2 regions of the Comamonas sp. Z3 genome follow, and region 1 is predicted to be linked to the other one. Evidence: predicted binding sites of a transcription regulator. Region 1 holds the regulator's gene; the other holds the start of a gene.
What was found. The regulator FNR, encoded in region 1, switches genes on or off when oxygen is low (the NO sensors DNR and NnrR bind a similar motif). The targets are predictions, from matches to a motif close to TTGATNNNNATCAA.
Positions count from the first base shown of each region.

Region 2: a site for FNR is predicted at 1,689-1,702, ahead of cyoA (ubiquinol oxidase subunit II). Genes of this name have one in related genera too.

Region 1 is NZ_VOQU01000001.1:829,252-833,612, reverse strand. It holds gene FSY59_RS03940 (HD-GYP domain-containing protein) at 1-44, opposite strand, end outside; gene FSY59_RS03935 (sulfite exporter TauE/SafE family protein) at 155-868, opposite strand; gene hemN (oxygen-independent coproporphyrinogen III oxidase) at 872-2,254, opposite strand; gene fnr (fumarate/nitrate reduction transcriptional regulator Fnr) at 2,570-3,292, shown strand; gene FSY59_RS03920 (hypothetical protein) at 3,459-3,722, opposite strand; gene FSY59_RS03915 (FixH family protein) at 4,094-4,361, opposite strand, start outside.
Region 2 is NZ_VOQU01000005.1:117,965-122,325, forward strand. It holds gene cyoB (cytochrome o ubiquinol oxidase subunit I) at 1-476, opposite strand, end outside; gene cyoA (ubiquinol oxidase subunit II) at 539-1,594, opposite strand; gene FSY59_RS15875 (MFS transporter) at 1,933-3,273, shown strand; gene FSY59_RS15880 (tripartite tricarboxylate transporter substrate binding protein) at 3,397-4,361, opposite strand, start outside.

The DNA of each region.
Region 1 (4,361 bases):
CCAATTCGCAGTTGTCCGATATCAATAGCAACGAAACGATTCACTTTGAGCGCTACACACAAGATAAGACATTATTCCGCAGTTCCATGACTGCTCAACCATGACTAGGGTCTGTTGGGATGCAAACTGCACCAACATTCCCCTCCTGTGTGACTTATCGGCACCAAAGGCTGGGTTTGTAGACCAGATCCATCCACAAAGCCCAACTCGCAACACCAATCAGCATCAAACCCGCAATTCTGGTGCCCCAGCGCGCCCGCAATGCATTCAGATGCGACTGCCCCAGCTGCCACAACCAGGGGCCCGCCAGCAACCACGCTGCGCCGCCAATGGCAAACGCTGCCATTGACAGAGCACCTTGCCAGACTCCGCCACTCAGCGCGGCCACCAGCACTGCCGAATACAGCAAGCCGCAAGGCATCAGGGCCCAGGCAAAGCCTGCGGCCAGACTCCCTCCCGGGGCGACGACCCAGGGCTGGACCCTGGCCCAGACAGAGCGCCCCGCCTGCTCCAGCCATACCGGCTGCCGCGCCTGCACCAGCATGGCCAGACCCCAGGCCATGACCGCGACATGCATCAGCGTCCACAACTTCTGCAAGGCCGTTGTCTGGCTGGTCAGCCAGGCCAGACTCTCCATCGCCACGGCCGCAACCCCGCCCAGCAGGGCATAGCCGGCAATGCGTCCCAGATGAAACAGGCTGGTGCGCAGCCATTGGCGTTTTTGCAGGCCGTGCAAGGCGATGACCTGGCCATCGCTGACAGGCCTTGCCCCTGTAACTACACTGCAGGGCGCAGCGCACATCACAAGACAATGGGGCCCACCCACGAGCCCCATGATCAAAGCAGTCCAGACCAGCGAAAACAACATGCGCTAGATGATGCGCGAAAAGCGCGCTCGGTTTCGGTCGGCCTGCAAATATCGATCAAACAGCATGGCTACTCCGCGCACAAAAAACCACCCCAGGCCCGTGACCTTGAAGCCCTCGTCGGATAGCTGAACCAGGCCATTGCGCTGCATTTCCGCCAGCGCTGCCAACTCCCGAGCAAAGTACTCGCGGAAATTGATCAGCCAGGCCTGCTCCATCGGCTCGTACAGGACGGAGCCCTGACACATGATGGCCATGATGATGGCTCTGCGCACCAGATCGTCACGCGAGAGCGCCAGTCCGCGCTGCACGGGCAGCATGCCGCCATCAATGGCGTCGTAATACTCTTCCAGGGTCTTGACGTTCTGGCTGTAGGTGGCCCCCACCTTGCCGATGGCCGATACGCCCAGTGCAATCAGGTCGCAATCGGGCTGGGTGCTGTAGCCCTGGAAGTTGCGATGCAGGCGCCCCTGACGCTTGGCGATGGCCAGAGAGTCGTCGGGCAGTGCAAAGTGATCCATGCCGACATAGACATAGCCACCATTCATGAATGCATCAATTGCGCCGGAGAGCATGTTCAGCTTCTCCTGTCCCATGGGCAAGTCAGCCGATGCAATACGCCTTTGCGGCTTGAAGCGCTCGGGCAGATGCGCATAGGCATACAGAGCAATACGGTCGGGACGCAACTCATTGACCTGGGCCAGCGTTCGCGCAAAAGACTCGGATGTCTGCTTGGGCAGGCCGTAGATCAGGTCCACATTGATGGAGACAAAACCCAGACGGCGGGCCTCGGCCACCAGCTCAAAGACTTGCTCGGCTGGCTGCTCCCGGTGCACCGCTTTCTGCACCGCAGGGTCAAAATCCTGCACGCCAAAGCTCAGGCGATTGAAGCCCATGTCCTTGAGTGTCTTCAACCTCTCGTTGCTCACGGTACGCGGATCGACCTCGATGGAATACTCGCCGGCCGGATCGAGCTTGAAATGCTCACGCATCAGAAGCATCAACTGCTGCAGCTCGGCATCGCTGAAGAAGGTCGGCGTGCCGCCTCCCAGATGCAGCTGGCTTACCAGCTGGCCTTTGCCGCAATGCTCGGTATGCATGGCCAGTTCACGGCCCAGATAATCCAGATACTCGGCAGCCTTTTCATGATGCTTGGTCACGATCTTGTTGCAGGCGCAGTAATAGCAAAGCGACTCGCAAAACGGCACATGCACATAAACGGACAAGGGCAAGGCGCGTGAACCCGAATGCGTCTTGCGCTGTTTCAGCGCCAAGATGTAGTCGTCTGCACCAAAAGCCTCAACAAAACGGTCGGCTGTTGGGAATGATGTGTAGCGTGGGCCAGGAATATCAAAGCGGCTCAGCAACTCGGGCGTGACTGCGGTCATAACTGAAAGTTAGGGTGCGCCCACACTCCACATTGAGCAGATTTCAAAGGGAATCAGACCCTGGAAATCATGCCCATAATGGGCAGATTTCAAAGGAAATCAAATCCTGGAAATCATGCCCATAATGGGCAGAAGCACATGTTTTTGAATGAATGCAAACAATGTGCACCAAGGCAATCCAGCTGTCCTTGATGAATATCAAGAGAGCGCCATGCAAGTACTGCGACAATTTGATCCAACTCATCACTAACTACGAGGTCAATGATCGGCGCGACTCTCCAGTCCAAGTCTGTCTGTGCCGTTGCTGAAAAGCCCATGAATCTTCAGACCATCAAAGCATCCTGCTCCAACTGCAATCTGCGTGAACTGTGCATGCCCATGGGCCTGGACGATGAACAAATGGAGCGCATTGACGAAATTGTGGCCACGCGCCGCAAGGTCAAACGGGGCGGGCTGCTGTTTCGCAACGGCGAGGAGTTCACCTCGCTGTACGCCATTCGCACCGGCTTCTTCAAGACCAGCGTGGCCACCGAAGACGGTCGCGACCAGGTCACGGGCTTTCAGATGGCCGGCGAGATCATCGGTCTGGACGGTATCGTCAACGACCACCACACCTGCGATGCCGTGGCGCTGGAAGATGCCGAAGTCTGCATCATGCCTTTCGACAAGCTCGAGCAGCTCTCGCGCGAAGTCACGGCACTGCAAAATCATGTGCACAAGGTCATGAGCCGCGAAATCGTGCGCGAGCATGGCGTGATGCTGCTGCTGGGCAGCATGCGCGCCGAAGAACGCCTGGCGGCCTTTGTGCTGAACCTGGTGCAGCGCCTGTCCGCACGCGGCTTTTCGAAGTCGGAGCTGGTGTTGCGCATGACGCGTGAAGAAATCGGCAGCTATCTGGGGCTCAAGCTGGAGACCGTGAGTCGCACCTTCTCCAAGTTCGCCGAGGAAGGCATCATCGAAGTCAGACAGCGCCATCTGCGCATTCTGGATACCGAGGCGCTCAGGCGCATCGTCAACAGCCAGCAATGCCAGGACTGAGTTCAACAGCAGCCTTCAAGAAAAAGCCCGCAGACAGCGGGCTTTTTTGATGGCGGCGAATGCCTGCCAGGAGTTGCCGCCGCCGAGGCCGCCGGCACAGCGAGCGGCCAGCCCCTGCATCCAAGGCCGCCACCTGCCCCGAAACTACGGTCCTGTGCGCAGCGCCTTATTCGACCAGGGGCTCGGAGACTACTCCCTGGTTCAGATCGCTGGCCGAACGCCCCAGCATGACGGTCATCAGTCCGCTGAGCACGGTGACCGCCCAGAAGGCAAAAAAGGCCAGCGTGTAAATGGCATTGCGCGACCATTCCAGAGGCGAGCCCAGCCAGTGCATGTCCAGCGGATCCACAAAGGCAAATACCACCATTTCCATGATTGCCGCAGCCAGAAAAGCCGGCCAGACAATCCACATCCAGCGTCGAGCATCCATCGCGATTCTCCTTGGCCTGTGGGTTTGAACCCATTTTGCACAATTGCCATGACCTTCCCAGCCGTACCAAGGGCATGCACTCAGATGGGAAACCCTGGACCGCTATTATTTAAAGAGCTTGCAGCGCTTTATTTGTATCGATTCAAGGACTATATCTATCTGAAATAGTCCTGATAAAGCGCTATGCGCTCCTTTTATTGAATACCAGCCGGAGATCCTTTGCCGGTTTCTGAGCACTGCAGAGACCCGCCCGACTCTGCGGTCGACCAGGACATAGAGCGCCGCCGCGACCGGCCGAGCTACAGAAAAGTCTGCAACCAGGGCCGCAAAAAAGGCCGCGGAAGCGGCCTTGGGATGCGTTGAAATCTCGGTCAGCGATCCAGCGGATGGTCCTTGGCCGGCGTCGCGGCATGGTTGCGCCCCGTCACTGCCGGCGCCAGGCTTTTTTCACTCTCGGTGAGGCGCTGGTTGATTTCAATGCCGTGACGGTAGTAGTCGGGGTCAATCACGGGATCCGGCTTGCTCATGGCGATATAGGCGGTCACGATGCCCGCGACCACCACCACGGCGGGACCGGCGATGACGAGCCAGACATGGGCAAACTTCCACCAGGGCTTGCCGTCCTCGGGGTGGATGATC
Region 2 (4,361 bases), on a different contig from region 1:
CAGAAGCTGAAGTTGTTCAGGAATGGGAAGGACACGTCACGTGCGCCGATCTGCAGAGGAACCAGGTAGTTCATCAGGCCGGTCACGAAGGGCATCGCCACGAAGAAGATCATGATCACGCCGTGGGCCGTGAAGATCTGGTCGTAGTGGTGAGGAGGCAGGTAGCCCATGTTGTCGCCGAAGGCCATGGACTGCTGCAGACGCATCATCACGGCATCGGCAAAGCCGCGCAGGAACATGACCAGACCGAGGATCATGTACATGATGCCGATCTTCTTGTGGTCGATGGAGGTGATCCAGTCGTTCCACAGCGGAGCCCAGAGGCGGAACTTGGTGATGCCGCCGACCACGACGAGGCCGCCAAGCACCACGGCAATAAAGGTCAAGAGCACGATGGGCTCATGCGTCATGGGAATCTGGTCCCATGTGATACGGCCCAACAGCCAGTGGGAGGCCGGGGTTGTTGTTTCAGACATGTTGAGTCTCTTTTGTCGTATTGGAGCGGCTGAGCAGTGAGCGCATCCGCACCGTGAACTACTTATTGCTGTGCGACAGCTCCGGAGGCGGCGACTTCGTCGAGCAGGGCGACAACGCGGTCAGCGTCTTTGGAAGTGCAGACATCCAGGGGCAGGGTCACGCTGGAGGTCTTGCCGTGGTGTGCAGGTGGCTTGCCGCCGGCGGCGTCGATGGCCATCATTTCGTTCATGCACATCTTGCCGTCTTCCACGCAGCGGTTGAGGACCTTGTTGTACAGGCCTTCGTCCACGCTGGCGAAGCGTTCAACAGGGTTGCGCTCGCTGGGCTTGGCCAGGTCGAGGTAGGCATCGCGCGTCAGGGTCTTGCCTTCGCTCTTGGCCTGGGCCACCCACTGGTCGAACTGCTGGTTTTCCAGACCGTGGAACTTGAAGGTCATGCCGGCAAAGCCAGCGCCGCTGTAGTGGGAGGACTTGCCGCCATAGACACCGGGCTTGTTGATCACGGCATTCAGTTCGGTCTGCATGCCGGGCATGGTGTAGATCATGCCGGCCAGATCGGGAACGTAGAACGCGTTCATGGTGTTGGTGGAGGTCAGCTTGAAGCGGATGGGGCGATCCACCGGGGCAGCCACTTCGTTGACGGTGGCGATGCCTTGCTCTGGGTAGAAGAACAGCCACTTCCAGTCCAGGGACACGACCTGAATCTCCAGGGGCTTGACGTTGGGGTCCAGCGCCTTGGTGGAGGAGATGCGGTCCAGCGGACGATAGGGGTCGAGCTTGTGGGTGCTGATCCAGGTAATGGCGCCCAAAGCGATGATGATGAGCAGGGGAACCGTCCAGATCACCAGCTCCAGCGCAGTGGAGTGGTGCCATTCGGGGTCGTACTTGGCTTCGGTGTTGGACTGGCGGTATTTCCAGGCAAAAAGCAGCGTCAAAAAGATGACGGGGACGATGATGAGCAACATCAGCAAAGTGGCCGTAATGACCAGATCGCCTTGCTGCTTGGCGACATCGCCAGCTGGGTTGAGGACGACGGCCTTGCTGCAACCGGCGAGGGTTGCGGTCAAAGCGGCCGCTGAGAGCCACGCGGGCCCACGGATTTCCTTGATTTTTAACATGCTTTAGGCGTGACAAAGTCGCGCTTAGGTGTAAACGCGGATTACTGGATCTCGGCAAATGTAATACCAAACCGGGGGTTGTCCATTGGACATTTTGTCCAAGGTCAAGGGTTGGGTCTTGAAAATACGCTACGCGACAAGGGTTTAGCGCCTTCTGAAGGCGGGCAAACTTTGCGCTGACAGGGCTTGAAATTGTCAAATTCGCCCCAGCAGGCCCCCTCTGCCGAGGGCTGCGCTGACAGGGTTCAGGGCAAAAACTCTATTGCAGCTGCACATGCTTGGGCGTAGAACGGAAAGCGTCCCCGGGACTGAAAAGTAAGACAAGGAGTTGTACCTTTATGACAAGCATGAACCCGTCCGTTGGTCTTACTCAGCAAGACTATGAGAACTCGGAAACCCTGGCCTATGCGGATACCGATGAGGATGTGACCCCTGGCGAGATCGCGGTGGGCGTGATCATAGGGCGCTCTTCCGAGTACTTTGACTTCTTCGTGTTCGGCATCGCCTGCGTGCTGGTGTTTCCCTCGCTGCTGTTTCCCTATCTGTCCAAGCTCGACGGCACGCTGGCCGCGTTTGCCATCTTCTCGCTGGCCTTCGTGGCCCGCCCTGTAGGCACGGCGCTGTCGATGGCCGTGCAGCGGGTCTGGGGGCGTGCCACCAAACTGACATTGGCGCTGCTCCTGCTGGGCGTCTGCACGGTGGGCATGACCTTTCTACCCAGCTATGAGACAGCCGGCATGAAGGCCGTCTGGGCGCTGGTGATCCTGCGCATCGGCCAGGGCCTGGCGCTGGGCGGCTCCTGGGACGGCTTGCCCTCGCTGCTGGCCATGTCCGCACCGCCGAACAAGCGCGGCTGGTACTCGATGATCGGCCAGCTCGGGGCGCCGCTGGGCTTCATCATTGCGGCAGCGCTGTTTGCCTATCTGTACTCCAGCCTGTCGGCGGACGAGTTCATGAGCTATGGCTGGCGCTATCCGTTCTGCGTGGCTTTTGCCATCAACGTGGTGGCACTGTTTGCCCGCCTGCGCCTGGTCGTGGGGCAGTCCTATACCCAGCTTCTGCAGGAGCGTGAGCTGGAGCCCATCAGCGTGACCAGTCTCATGGCCAACGAAGGCCGCAATGTGATGATCGGTGCTTTTGCCGCACTGGCCAGCTTTGCGCTGTTCCACCTGGTGACCGTGTTCCCGCTGTCCTGGATCTCCATGTACTCCGATCAGTCCATGACCGAAGTGCTGGTGGTGCAGATCATCGGCGCGCTGCTGGCTGGCGCGGCCATCATGCTGTCGGGCTGGCTGGCGGACCGAGTGGGTCGCCGCAACACCCTGGGCACCATGGCCTGCCTGATCGGTATCTTCAGCTTCCTGGCTCCCTGGCTGCTGGGCAGCGGCAGCACCGGCAACAATGTGTTCATCCTGGTGGGCTTTGTGCTGCTGGGCCTGTCCTACGGTCAGGCATCGGGTACGGTGACTTCCAACTTCTCGTCGCGCTATCGTTACACCGGCGCGGCCCTGTCCACGGATATGGCCTGGCTCATCGGGGCGGCGTTCGCTCCGCTGGTAGCCCTGGGCGTCTCGGCCAAGTTCGGCCTGGTGGCCCTGGGTATCTATCTGCTGTCGGGAGCCTTGTGCACGCTGGCGGCCCTGGGCATCAACCGTGCCATCGAGGCGCGCGATCAATAGGCAGGCAGAGGTCCTTGCTGCAAAACGCCCGGTGCTGCGCATCGGGCGTTTTTTCTGAGGCTGCAGCGCATGAAAAAGCCGCCTTCAAGAGGCGGCTTCTTTACGGATGGGCGGGCTGGATGATCAGTCCAGAGCCAGACCTGCCTTCTTGATCACCTCGCCAAAGCGCTTGCTCTCGGAAGCCATGAAGGCCTTGAATTCGGCGGGTGTGGGGTTGAAGGACTCGTAGCCGAAGGCGGCGAACTTTTCCTTCACGTCCTGGCCGGTCAGCGCCTGACGGACGTCGGTGCGGATCTTCTCGACCACGGCAGCAGGGGTGCCGGGGCGCACGGCCAGGGCGTTCCAGCCGATGGCTGCGAAATCCTTGGGGCCGCCCGATTCGGACACCGTGGGCACGTTCTCGAAGCCGGCAATGCGGCTGGGAGCAGCCACCGCCAGGAAGCGCAGCTTGCCGCCACGCACCAGGGGGCCTGCAGTGCCCAGAGAGCCCAGGGCAAAGGTCAGCTCGCCATTGGCAACGCCCTGGTACAGCTGGCTGGTTTCCTTGTAGATCACGTGCTCCATCTTGGTGCCGGTCTGGTTTTCCAGCAGCGCCGAGCCCAGGTGCACGGGGTTGCCCACGGACCAGGAGCCGTAGTTCAGCTTGCCGGGATGCGCCTTGGCATCGGCGATCAGGTCACCGATGGTCTTGTAGGGGCTGTTGACGGGCACGCAGACAAAGAAGTAGTTGCGGAACAAGGGCATCAGGATGTCGAAGTCCTTGTTCAGGTCGTAGGGCAGCTTCTTGAACAGGTGGGGGTAGGCCGCGATGTGGACGTTGTCCAGCTGGATCATGTCCGTGCCGTCGGTCGCGCCGCGCTTGAATTCGTTGATGGCGATGAAGCCGTTGCCGCCGGGGCGGTTTTCCACCACCACGGGCTGGCCCCAGGCACGGCCCAGCTTGTCGGCCACCAGGCGCGAGATGCCATCGGGACCGCCGCCTACGGGGAAGGGGTTGATGATGCGCGAGGACTTGGTGGGCCACTTGTCGCTCTGTGCGAACGAGGGGGCTGCCACGGCTGCGGCAATGGCGCCAAGTGCAAATGCAG